DNA from 4 places in the Pseudoalteromonas sp. SWXJZ94C genome. Region 4 is predicted to be linked to each of the others. Evidence: predicted binding sites of a transcription regulator. Region 4 holds the regulator's gene; each other region holds the start of a gene.

Region 1 (3,218 bases), on a different contig from region 4:
CGTTGCATACTCTTTGCTTGAGCAACCCCTGGAATCTACTCTACATAGTGTAAATCCAGATATGCTCAACTGGATTGGAGCAGGCTCTGCATTAGGTATTATTTCTGCAATGGCATGGGGCTTAGGTTATTTTGGGCAACCACATATCATTGTTCGTTTTATGTCGGTACGTAGTGTTAAGGATATGCCTAAAGCTCGCCGTATTGGTATGACATGGATGATTGTTGCTGCACTTGGTGCTGTTGGTACTGGTATATTTGGTGCTGCTTATACTTATGAAAACAATATTGTAGTTGAAGATCCTGAAACGATTTTCTTAATTCTTTCTGAATTATTGTTTCACCCACTTATTGCTGGCTTTTTATTAGCTGCAATTTTGGCTGCTATTATGAGTACTATCTCATCGCAATTGCTAGTAAGTTCAAGTTCATTGACTGAAGATCTATATAAAACATTTTTACGTAAAGATGCTAGCGACTTTGAATTAGTTACTGTTGGTCGAATTAGCGTTGCATTTGTTGCCCTGTTTGCAATTTATTTAGCGTACGATAGAAATAGCTCTATCTTAGACCTAGTAAGTAATGCATGGGCAGGCTTTGGTGCTGCATTCGGTCCATTGGTGCTGTTTAGCCTTTATTGGAAACGTATGAATTTTGCTGGCGCCTTATCTGGTATGTTAGTAGGTGCGTTTACAGTACTTATTTGGATTTATGGTCCGTTTACTATTAACGGTGAAAGCTTAAGTAGCTTTATGTATGAAATAGTACCAGGCTTTATTTTATCAAGTATTGCAATTGTAGCCGTTAGTTTAGCGACAAAAGCACCTGAGGAAAATATTACCACTTTATTTGATGAAGTAGAAAAAGAGCTTTAAGTAGCGCGTTATGACTTTTCTTTTTGATGAGTTATAAGCAATAAAAAAGGGAGCAACTTAGTTGCTCCCTTTTTTATTAATATTTTAATACACGGTTTAGCTTACTTTTTTCTCATCGTTATCTTGGGCAGCTGAAACGTTGTCTGCTTTTTTATTTTTAGCTGGGGCTTTGGTAACAACCGGATCTTTGCCACCTTTCAATATAGTCATAAAGTCTTCTTTACTCTTAGCTATTTCTAAAGCAAGTGACTCTATTTGTTGCTCGCTTAATGGCACATCTACTTTTTCTAACATTAGCTCAAGTGACTCAGCAATATCGAGCATTTTGTCATAGGCATCAGCTTCTTTTTTAGTAGTAAACGTCATGCGCTCGACTCCGTTTCGTTCTACAACATATTTAACAACAACAGCCATTATTTCTCCTGCAAGCTTGCGTGGCAATGTGGTTTATGAAAACCATTAGATTACTGTTTTTATGTACAGTAATGGTTTGTGGTGTAATTTGCAAGTCTCTCTTATTAATTTTTAGGTGTCTTAAATTTGACAAAAAACACTAACTTTACTTTAGTTAAGCAATCACTTGCTGTACCCGCTGCATTTTTACCATTTCGGAAATTAGTGATAATGCGTTTAGGTACACTTTAAGTGATGAGTTTGTAGCTCCTTATTTATTGAATGTCTCCTGAGCAAAATAATGAACGTTCGATAAGAACAATAAGGAAACCACAATGAAGATTTTTAAAAGCTTATTATTTGTTAGTTTGTTATGTTTATTTCCTGCAACAGTCACGTTTGCACAGTCATCAGAAGTTCTCCAAGAAATGCCTCAATTTGAACCTGTAAGTATTAATAACGCAGATTTAAATATGCTGGCTAAGCTTCCAGGTATCGGTAAAAAAAAGGCGCAAGCAATTATTGATTACAGAGAAGAAAATGGTGAATTTACCAATGTAGGTGATTTAGCTCAAGTGAAGGGGGTTGGTAAAAAACTAATGACTAAGCTTGAAGGAAAAATAAAATTGTAGATGAGTAGGGGCGCTAAGCGCCCTGTTCAAATTGTTTTAATGCTTCAGCCAGGTTTTTTTTAGCAAAGTTAATTTCAATTGGTGTTGTTAATAGTGGATAACATAACCCACCCAGTATTAAAAATGGGATAACTATCCAGCCTTTAAATAAGGTAAATATTAGAAATAGCGGACTTAATAATACAAGCTTTATTATACGTAATAACACGCGCTCGGTAGGAGATATCATGCTTAGTGACAGCGCAATAACGGCTTGTCTTTCGCGTATTTTTAAATGCTTTAGCTCATCTAGTTGGCTAGAAAAAAAAGTAAACATATCAAATCGACTTCTTCGTAATTAAACGGTTAATAATGAGTAGGGCTAATACAACTGAAAATAAAGCAAATATAATCTCCATCCATGCAGGCATGCTTAAACCTACAAACTGCCAATCAATATTCGCACAATCACCCGTCGCTTGAAAAAAGCTAGGGATCCATTCGTGTAATGGCATAAAAGAAGGAAAGTTTGGTTCAAATTCACAACTGAACGCAAAAGGATCTGTTGTTGTTTGCATATCAATATGTTCTCGTGAGATTAAGTACCCCCAACCACTTGATATTCCCCATACTAAATAAGCGATCACTCTTGCTATTTTACTCTGTGGTTTAGCTGAGCCAATAACACCTGCACCAAGTAAACCAAGTACAGCTGTACGTTGATAGATACACATAATGCATGGAGCAAGCCCCATTTTATATTGAAAAAAGAGTGCCGTTACTTCAAGCAAAAATACGATAGCAGTAAATAAAAGCCAAGGAGTACGTTGCGTAGGTAGTTGTGCAAGCCAGTTCATAAAAAATCCGCAGTCAAATAAGAGGTTAGATTATGACTTAGGATAAAGTAAGCCACAAGGGAAACGAAAAAAAAGCGACTTTAGTCGTTTTTTAAGTAGGAATAATGATTATTAATCATTATCTCAGAAGTGACAGAGTGATACTTTAAATAGCACTTATATATATAAATCGGGCTTGTTAAATAAACCCAGCTTGAGTGAAGTGAAAGGAAAAAGGTCAATGGTAACAATGTACCCAATGTGAATGTGTCTATCGGATATAATTTAAAGGTGTGATTTAATTTAAATTATTAATTCATTGTAAATAGTGGTTCATTTGCTTTAACTAATATACCTTACTTTAACTTGTTAGTTATGCATCGTCTGGTACAATCAGTCAGTTATTCGTGTAAACAATGAGTTGTAGATTAATTCGAGTGGGAATTGAATGAGAATTTTTAAAGCGAAAAGCCCAGCAGGATTTGCTGAAGAATATATAGTTGA
Region 2 (3,218 bases), on a different contig from region 4:
TAATAAAGCCATAGTCAAAGTTAACGTTATGAGCTACAAAAATACTGCCTGCTAGTTTATCTATTAGTGGTTTTACAACCTCTGAAAATACGGGCGCGTTATAAACCATACTATCGCTAATACCGGTTAATGACGTTATAAACCCTGGTATATGCCGCTCGGGGTTAACTAAGCTCGTCCAGCTATCAATTACTTTTCCGTGCTGTACTTTTACAAGGCCTATTTCGGTAATTCGGTTACCGCCTTTTAAACCACCGGTGGTTTCTATGTCTACCACACTGTAAATACGGTTAGGATCTACAAACCATTTAACCGCTGCAATGTGTACTTCAAAACCAACGTTTTTTAAATTATCAATGGTGGTTAATTGGTTGCGTCTTAGTTTGTCGCCCGGTGCTTTTACCTCTTCAAAATGTACCTTGCCATTATTGATAACCATTAAGTCGGGGTAGCCGTCTTTTAGCTGTAAATAATGTTTACTCATATTAATTAAATGAGTATTTAAAGCCTCTATAGGGCTATTTAAAATAAGTGCTTCTAGCGGTTGTAACAACTCTTGATGCCATCTAAATAAGCCGTTAGGTTGCTCAAAATATTGCGCTATATTTTTACATACTAAATTAAGTAATGACTGTGGCGTTTGACACTGTGCTAAGCGTTCATTTATTTGTACTTGTTGCGCTTCATAAAAATTATCGAGCCTTAATACTTGCGGGTAAATATCAAACTCATTACATGGCGGGTAAGGCGACTCAATAAATAATTCGTGCCAAAACACTAAGCCAAATAAACTCTGCCAAAGCGTGTTTTCGGTATTAAATACTTGCATCCCTTGGCGAGTATAATAATCGTTTACGCCCTGCTCTACTTCACCTCTATACAATTCATCAATTTCAAGTATGCACTGTGTATCGCTAAGCATTGCACTTAAACGCGATCGTGTTTTTTTATTAAACTTACGCATTAAAAAATCGTCAGCAAAATACAGTAAATCATCAGTAAGCGGGCTTTCTATAATGGTTTCTAACCGTGCCTTTACCCACTCTTTATTACCAAGTCTATATTGCTCTCTTATTTGAATTTCTTGTGCTTCGCTATCCTCTACACAGGCTTCAAGCAAGCTAAAAGCAAGTTCGCTATCAACTACCTTTAACTGTCGATAAAGCTTAACTAATAATTTATTTTTTAGTAAAACTGCAATTGCACCATGCGCAGCTTGCACTAAAACCTGCGACGCTAAAGCAGCATAGTCGCTTTCATCAGTTATATTTTTAAATGCTAATCTGTAGCGGTTTAATAAGTAATTTGATTGCGCTTCGTCAAGTGTTTCAAAACGCGATAAGCTCTCGCTGTGCCCTTCGCGCGTAGCGGTTAAGCCTAAATCTCGCATTACAAAACGGTTTTGATGATTTACATCACCACTGCTTAGCTTACCTGCAAATAAAAACTCAAAGTACTCGTAATAATCACTGCGATTATTAATTACGTACTGGCTATAAAGTGGTGCTAAATCATATGGTCGAGTTTTAAAAAATGCACATGCAATACCAACCAGCGCGCCTTTAGCTGCACTTTTTTTAAAGCTTATCTCTTGTGGGTAATTACCTAGTAATTCTAGCAATGAGGGTTTTGTTAAGTGCGCTAATAGCTCTGAATAATGCTGCTCGTTTGGCTCAAATAAAATACCGACCGCTTTTAAGGCATAAATAGCCTGATGTGGCGAGGTTATTTCTTCATAATTTAATGACTGCGTTTGCACTAAATAAGGCTTTCGCGAATATACCCGCGCCAGCATGCATTGGCTTTGTTCATCAAGTTGATTAACTTTATTAATAAACACTTTATGTTTAGGTTCTAACAAGTGCATACATTTATTAGTCACAAATTCAATGAGTTCTCTAAAGTGCGCTAAATAGTATTTTGCTGGTAATTCTTTTTTCATAACTTCGCCACAACTGTATATAAAAACAGTATCCAGTATTTGTAGTTATTATTCAATATTAAAGTTGTACCAATAGGTGTTTGAGCAAATATTTGATAAAGAAAAGTTTATTGTGACCGTTCACTCTTTAGTATTTTAAAGCGAAATTACGGGGCAGTTAGCATTTTAGATAATGGGATTACGCTATATTGAAATAACGGTGGGAGGTAGTGCGACTTAGAGCACGAAGTAAATAAAGCGCTTTTATAAAAAAGCGCTAACATAAATATAATTATCGCTTAGGTAAGCTTTTACTTATTTCTGCACAAAGTTTAGAAAACGGCAATGTTTGCAAAAATACCGTCCCGCCTTGACCAATTCCGCGAACTCGACTGTTAAAAATGCCTTCTCCTGAAAAAATTACATTTCTTAAGCCACCAGATAACTCTGCATCAAATCGAATGCCTTTTGTGTAGCCAACAAGACTGCCACTATCAACGATTAGCTCTTCGCCATCTTTTAAATCATGCTGAATAATCGAGCCACCAGCATGAAAAATTACTTTATCGTCACCTTTAATTGACTGAAAGACTAAACCTTCTCCGCCAAAAAAGCTGCCCATACCCGTTCCTGCAAATGCAACCGAGATACTGGTACCGAAAGAAGCCGCTATGTATGCGCCTCGTTGCAAAAATATTTCGCCATCAACTTCGCTCAAATCAAGCCCAACAATGGTTCCTAAGTACGGAGCTCCAAATACTACTTTTGCTCGTTTATTACCAACATTTTTGTATTGCATAACCGTAGCAGATTCGCCAGCCATCATGCGTTTAGCTGCGCCAAACAAATTACTTACAAGCCCACTTTTAATTGCGCTTCCATCTGTTAATGTGGCTTCCATAGTAATGCAAGTATCCATCCAACTCATTGCACCGGCTTCAGATATGCATATTTCCCCAGGATCTAATGTAATTTCTGCGGCTTCAGCCATTGGCTGACCAATAATTTCAAGATCTATTTCATGGCACTGTTTCATAATCGTCCTTGTTTTTAGTTAATTATTAATTGTAATGCATATATTAAACACTATTTGACAATTTTATCCACTGCGCTCAAATACTTTAAACGCAACAATTGTTTTTGTTTACTTGATGAAGTTTACTGAATATGAGTATTTACTCACAATGACATACTATAAGTTACAAGAAAGCATAGAACACGGTTCAATATAGAAATACTATTAATTTTAAGCAGTAAAAATCAAACTCTGAGTCAATTTAAACTTTCGAAGAGTGTT
Region 3 (3,218 bases), on a different contig from region 4:
GGTATTTTAAGCCTTCTTGCAGCATGGCCTCCTCGAGTACACGAGATTGCGCGTTACTACGGTATAAAATTGCGGCATCTTGTAGGGCATTACCTGCATTTAACCAGCTTCGTAGTTTGCTACTTACAAAGCGTGCTTCGTCTAACTCATTAAATGCTGCATAAATAGAGATTGGCTCGCCATCGTTACCGTCGGTCCACAAGCTTTTACCCATACGTTCTGAGTTATTTTGAATTAATGCGTTGGACGCTTTCAAAATAGTCGCGGTTGAACGGTAGTTTTGTTCAAGACGAATGGTTTCAGCGCTAAAGTCAGTTAAAAAACGTTTAATGTTTTCGATTTTAGCACCACGCCAACCATAAATGCTTTGGTCATCGTCGCCTACAATCATAATGCTGTTAGTATCGCCAGCAAGTAACTTTAACCAAGCATATTGAATGGTATTTGTATCTTGGAACTCGTCTACGAGCATATGTGCAAAGCGTTGCTGATAATGACGCAGTAACGTAGGGTTATTTTTTAACACTTCGTAGCTGCGTAGTAATATTTCAGCAAAATCAACTAGGCCGGCTCTATCACAGGCCTCTTGATAGGCGGCGTAAACTCGCAGCATCATTTGCTCGTTAATGTCGTATGCTTGTATATCTTTAGGGCGAAGTGCTTCATCTTTTTTGGCGCTTATATACCAGCCAAATTGCTTAGCGGGCCATTTTTTATCATCAATATTCATCGATTTTAATAAGCGCTTGATCATCCGAAGCTGATCGTCAGAGTCTAAAATTTGAAAGGCTTCAGGTAAGTTAGCTTCACGGTGATGAGCACGTAAAATACGATGTGATAAACCATGGAAAGTACCAATCCACATACCACCTACAGGCGCTTTTAGTGTTTCTTCAACACGGCCACGCATTTCTTTAGCTGCTTTATTAGTAAAGGTAACTGCAAAAATACTGTAAGCGGAGGCTTGCTCAACTTGCATAAGCCACGCAATACGATGAACTAACACTCGTGTTTTACCAGACCCAGCACCTGCTAATACCAGCATGTTTTGTAGTGGGGCTGCAACGGCATCGCGTTGTTTGTCATTTAAGCCATCGAGTAATTGTGAAACGTCCATCGTTACGCCTTTTTAATCAATATTGTGGGCAGTATAACAGGTGTTTTTGTTAGGCTAAATAAAATACTGTTTTTATAAACAGCTATTTATAAAATAGTGTTCAAAACGAGTAACTTGCTAATTAATTAAGCGAATAAAAAAGTGTAAACGGATAACAATAATTGCTAATTTGACCTGATTTTAGCAAAATTTACCAACTCTCTAAATCTAGACTAATTTAACTATTTGATTTGTAAGCTTTAATAAATTGGCATAGAGTGTGTAGGTAAATAATTATAAAATTAAATAAATACAGAGGTTAGTATGGCGGATCAAGGTTCTGGCGGTAACGTAATCGCAGCATTATGTAATATATTTTTTCCTGGTTTAGGGCAGTTAGTGCAAGGGCGTATTTTAGCGGCTATATTTTTTGCACTCGCTATTATAATAAGTTATGCACTAATTTATGTGCTTGTAGGTTTTGTACTTGTGCCTATTATTTACTTATGGTCGATTATTGACGCTGCGCGTTATAAATCGCGAAGTTAACAGCTTTAAAGCTGAGTAAAATAGCGCCCTTGTGGCGCTATTTTGCTTTATATGTTCTGTGGTTTGTAGTCGTTTACGTATATAATTACGCAATTAAAGATTTACAGGTATACCCTATGGAATATCAATTTATTCGCGATCCTATTAGCGGGTTACGTATTAAAATAAGCAGTGAACACGCCATTATTGGTCGCTGGCTAAACGAAGAAATAGGCAAAGACAAAGTAGCCATGGTGCAAGCGCTTATTGCATCGGTAAGCTCAAGCTATGAGCCGCTAACGCTAAAAGGCCAAGAAATAGATCTAATATTAACGAAAGACGAAGCATTATTTGAAGCGCATGCGCTTCATCAAGACAGCGAAGACCTAATAGCGTATCAAGATGACGATTTAGCGCTTGAAGAAAATGGTTTAAGCAGTGGTTGTGGCTTTGAAGATTTTATTGATTTAATTGATTCTTGGCATGAGTTTACGACGTCACGATAAACATAATTAGCACATTAATGAAAATATACAGCAATGCACAATCAGCATTTTATCTGTATTATTACATCAACGAAAATTACGCCAACCAAAACGACAGGAATTGATATGTCTGCCAATTTAAACAAGCTAGTAGTGATGCTAGAAATGCAAAACGCCATGAATACTAAAGTACATGAGCAATGGTTTACTCAAGGGTTTGAATGGTACCGCGCTATTTGGGTTGAGTGTGCTGAAATGTTGGATCATCATGGTTGGAAATGGTGGAAAAAACAAACACCAGATACTGAACAAGTTATTTTAGAGTTGGTTGATATTTTTCATTTTGGTCTATCGCTTAGAATTGACGGCGAAACTAGCTACGAAGACTTAGCAAAGCAACTTGAAACTGAGCTTAGCAGTGCTCAACAAGCTGATGACTTTAAACAAACACTAGAGATATTAGCGGCGTCTGCTGTTGCTGATAAAACGTTTAATGCAGGTGCCTTTGCCGGCTGTATGGCGCAAATGGGTATGGATATTGATGATTTATATCGTGGCTACGTAGGTAAAAACACGTTAAACTTTTTCCGCCAAGATCACGGCTACAAAGACGGTAGCTACATTAAAGAGTGGAACGGACAAGAAGATAACGAACATTTAGTTGAAGTAGTTAAAAGCCTTGATACAGAACATGCTGATTTTGCAAAATTAGTATATCAAGGTCTAGAAGCGCGTTACCCAAAAAGTTAATTCGGGTAATTTGAGTTATATTAACTTGCGGTAGTCGGTAACGCTTAGGTAATCGGCTATTTCGTTATGTGGTTGTTGGCTATCGGGGTTAGCAACTGCAAGTAAATGTTCAATGCCGTATTCTCGTGCGGCATTTAAAACGGGGATACTGTCGTCAATAAACAGTGTACGGTTTTTATTAAAACCTAAGTCGTCTTGCACTTTATGCCACAAACTTTGCTGCTCTTTACTTATCCCATATTCATGAGTAGAGACTACGCCATCTAAATAATTATCTATCGCAGTTTCTTCAAATTTGAGCATGACACTTTCAGGATGGGCGTTAGTAAGCAAAATTAACTCTTTACCTGCTTTTTTAA
Region 4 (3,218 bases):
ACATGATTTTAAAAATACCTAAGATAGAGCCAATTACTTCTGTTTTTGATAGGCACTTAGGATGAGAACAATCATAGTACTAACGGTATTGGCAACAAGTCTTTTAACTACTGCACAAGCTGCAATTAATAACCAAATAGATGTTGGGTTTTCTGATTTATCGGGCTCTGATAACCGCTTTGTAGGTGCAAGATACCGATACTTTACAAGTAATTTAGATCAACTTTCAGGTCCGCATTCAATAAAAAGCCATTTAAACCAAGTAACTAATTTTGCTGTAGGTGGATTTGCAAGCGATGATGTGGAATATGTAAATGCAGACGCCACCTATTATGGACCACTAGGATTAATTTTAATGGGGGGAGTGGAGCGTTTAACTGATAACCAAGGCTATTGGCGTTCTCGAGACTATTTAATAAAAGGGTCGCTCGGAAAGCAAATTAATGAGGAGTTACAATTAGGTTTTAGTGTTTTTTATAATAGAGAAGAGGATCGCTCACACCTATTAAATACCTACACTAATACAGATACACAATGGCGTTACGCTCCTTATGTACGCTATACCGCAATTACTGATAATCAGGGGTGGGATTTAGAGTTAAAGCAAATTTCAGGGAAAAATCGCAATATCGAAGGGCGTGCTAATTACTTTGTAAATCAAGATTGGTCGGTTGGATTAATAGCAAATGTTCAAAACAGTGATTACGCCAGAGATAATTACGAGTTACAAACGCAATATTGGTTTACTCCTCATGTAGCCGTTAAATTTGGATTAGGGTCTTCCTTCGATTCTGATAGTGGTTTAAACAGTGCAAGCTTGTTATTAACAGGGCGATTTTAAAGCGTAATTTAAATTTGCGATTTTTATTTAACTGTATATACTCACAGTTAAATGTACTGTATGGAAAACCAGTTGTATGCGACCATTAACGAAGCGCCAAGCTCAAATACTCGAATTAGTTAAAGTTTTTATTAAAGACACTGGTATGCCTCCTACACGTGCCGAAATTGCACAAACATTAGGTTTTAAAAGTGCCAATGCCGCAGAAGAACACCTAAAAGCACTCGCTAAAAAGGGTGTTATTAAAATGAAGCCAGGCGCAAGCCGTGGTATTCAGCTTGTTGAGGAAGAAGAGCCTGAACAATTAGGTTTACCTCTAATTGGTCGAGTAGCGGCTGGTGAACCTATTTTAGCGCAAGAGCATGTTGAGAGTCATTGCAAAATTGACCCATTAATGTTTAAACCTGCTGCCGATTTTTTACTACGCGTTAACGGCATGAGCATGAAAGATATAGGTATAATGGACGGCGATCTCTTAGCTGTACATAAAACTCAAGTTGCTGAAAACGGACAAGTTGTAGTTGCTCGTGTTGATGACGATGTAACTGTAAAACGCTTTGAGAAAGCGGGTAAAAAAGTATTACTTCATCCTGAAAACGAAGATTTTTCGGCAATTGAAGTTGATCTAGAAAATGAATCTTTTAATATTGAAGGTTTGGCTGTTGGGGTTATTCGTAACGCTGATTGGATGTAATTTAAAAACATTTTTTGGTTATTATATTTATTAATGCGTGCTTTTTAGCGCGCATTTTTTATATGGCTCATATATTAGTTACATAACTAATATAGTTTTTCTCATAATTTACCTTCGTTTGCTTATTTACCGACCTTAAATACTGCCTATTTAGTTTATGTATACAAATGCTTATAGCCTCATTTTTTGATCATGCTATTAAAAATTATGTTTATTTATAAAGCGGTTAAATTAAAAAATTGTAGTTAATGAATGCAATGTAATGGGTTTATTTCTTTTTTCAGTTATTCATTTAATGGTATTATTTATAATCTTACTTATAAATAAATGGCTCTCTTTATGAAGCAGTTATGGCTTGGGTTAATCGTTGTTTTAGCTTTGTTTTTGTCAGCATGTTCAAATGAAAATATTCCATCAGATGTAGATGCATTAGTTTACGAAAATGCAAAGCCACTCTCTGACTTTAAGTTGAACGATCAGCGTGGCGAGTTAGTTACTAAGCAACGATTTTTAGGACAATGGAATTTAGTTTTTTTAGGCTACACAAGTTGCCCTGACATTTGCCCGCTAACGCTTGCTAAGCTAAATGCGGTGTATAAAAACTTACAAGCAGACTATCCATTGCAAATTTGGTTTTTATCGGTAGATCCAAAACGTGATACGCCAACTAAACGAAAGCAATATATAGATTATTTTAATTCTGAATTTTTAGCTGTATCGGGACCACATAAAGATCTTTTTCCACTCGTTAGGGAGCTAGGCTTAATTTATGCTATTAACGATAGCATCGAATCGGAGTATGCAGTTGATCACAGTGCCTCGGTGGCTATGGTTGATAAAAATGGTTCGGTAAGAGCTATTTTTAAACCAGAATTTAAACAAGGTGGCGTGCCATTAATTAATGCGACTATTTTAACCGAAGAGTTTAAAAAAATAGCGGATTACTATAAAAACTAATTTCTTATTTTTACCCATTTTAAAAGAGCCCTAAGACCTGTCTATCTTTCGAGATTGAATTTGCAGCAGTGCGTTTGGTTTTTAGGTAAGGCGGGGCCTATGTATTCTATGTAGTCTATGTAGTGTGGTTGTTCCCCATAAATAGGCGATAACAACGCATAAAAACCAAATACACGCAGCCCTTTGCGTTCCCCTTGGAGCGATTAACTCTTTGTTGCCTACATTGATGTAAGCCAGTAGAGTAACGCAGGAGCAGTTACCAATTCCACTAGGTTACAAACCTCGCGCCGCGATTGAATCGCCCCTAGATAAAACAAACCCTAATCCTGAAAGGTCAACAGACCCTAAGCTCCTTTTTTTGTTTTTTAGCAGCAAAATAAATTTAATTAAGCATTTTATGGCAATTTCAATAACTAGGGCTAAGCTTTTGTTATGAATTGAATTGACAGGGAATGCACTTACTAAATGCTAAAACTTCCTAATGAACTTGCTATTACGCAAGTTGAAATACTACATCAAAATTTACTACAAGAACTCAATAGCAAAGATGATATCTGCCTTGATATTAGCGATGTAATTTTTGCCGATACTGCTTCAATTCAACTTTTATGCGCCTTGCAAAAACACTTACTTACTACTCACCATAAAATAATTTGGAGTGGTAAAAGTGATGTTTTAACACACGCAATTAGTCAACTTGGCTTAAATCAATATTTAATACTTGAA

Evidence for each region. Region 4 encodes LexA, which represses DNA repair genes until DNA is damaged. Its sites were predicted from a motif close to TACTGTATNNNNATACAGTA; they were not measured.
Region 1: the regulator LexA is predicted to act here: its motif matches at 1,340-1,359, upstream of I6F65_RS05565 (YebG family protein).
Region 2: the regulator LexA is predicted to act here: its motif matches at 1,954-1,973, upstream of I6F65_RS01335 (exonuclease domain-containing protein).
Region 3: the regulator LexA is predicted to act here: its motif matches at 1,182-1,201, upstream of uvrD (DNA helicase II).

What each region holds. Positions count from the first base shown of each region.
Region 1 covers NZ_JADYXF010000009.1:39,395-42,612, reverse strand. The annotation lists gene putP (sodium/proline symporter PutP) at 1-874, shown strand, start outside; gene I6F65_RS05565 (YebG family protein) at 971-1,288, opposite strand; gene I6F65_RS05560 (ComEA family DNA-binding protein) at 1,603-1,899, shown strand; gene I6F65_RS05555 (DUF6170 family protein) at 1,913-2,215, opposite strand; gene dsbB (disulfide bond formation protein DsbB) at 2,217-2,735, opposite strand; gene fadR (fatty acid metabolism transcriptional regulator FadR) at 3,163-3,218, shown strand, end outside.
Region 2 covers NZ_JADYXF010000002.1:117,788-121,005, reverse strand. The annotation lists gene I6F65_RS01335 (exonuclease domain-containing protein) at 1-1,942, opposite strand, end outside; gene I6F65_RS01330 (AIM24 family protein) at 2,214-2,957, opposite strand.
Region 3 covers NZ_JADYXF010000082.1:4,584-7,801, forward strand. The annotation lists gene uvrD (DNA helicase II) at 1-1,117, opposite strand, end outside; gene I6F65_RS20515 (hypothetical protein) at 1,421-1,645, shown strand; gene I6F65_RS20520 (YacL family protein) at 1,762-2,130, shown strand; gene I6F65_RS20525 (dUTP diphosphatase) at 2,236-2,859, shown strand; gene yrfG (GMP/IMP nucleotidase) at 2,875-3,218, opposite strand, start outside.
Region 4 covers NZ_JADYXF010000014.1:36,764-39,981, forward strand. The annotation lists gene I6F65_RS07905 (putative porin) at 62-841, shown strand; gene lexA (transcriptional repressor LexA) at 918-1,535, shown strand; gene I6F65_RS07915 (SCO family protein) at 1,875-2,492, shown strand; gene I6F65_RS07920 (STAS domain-containing protein) at 2,958-3,218, shown strand, end outside.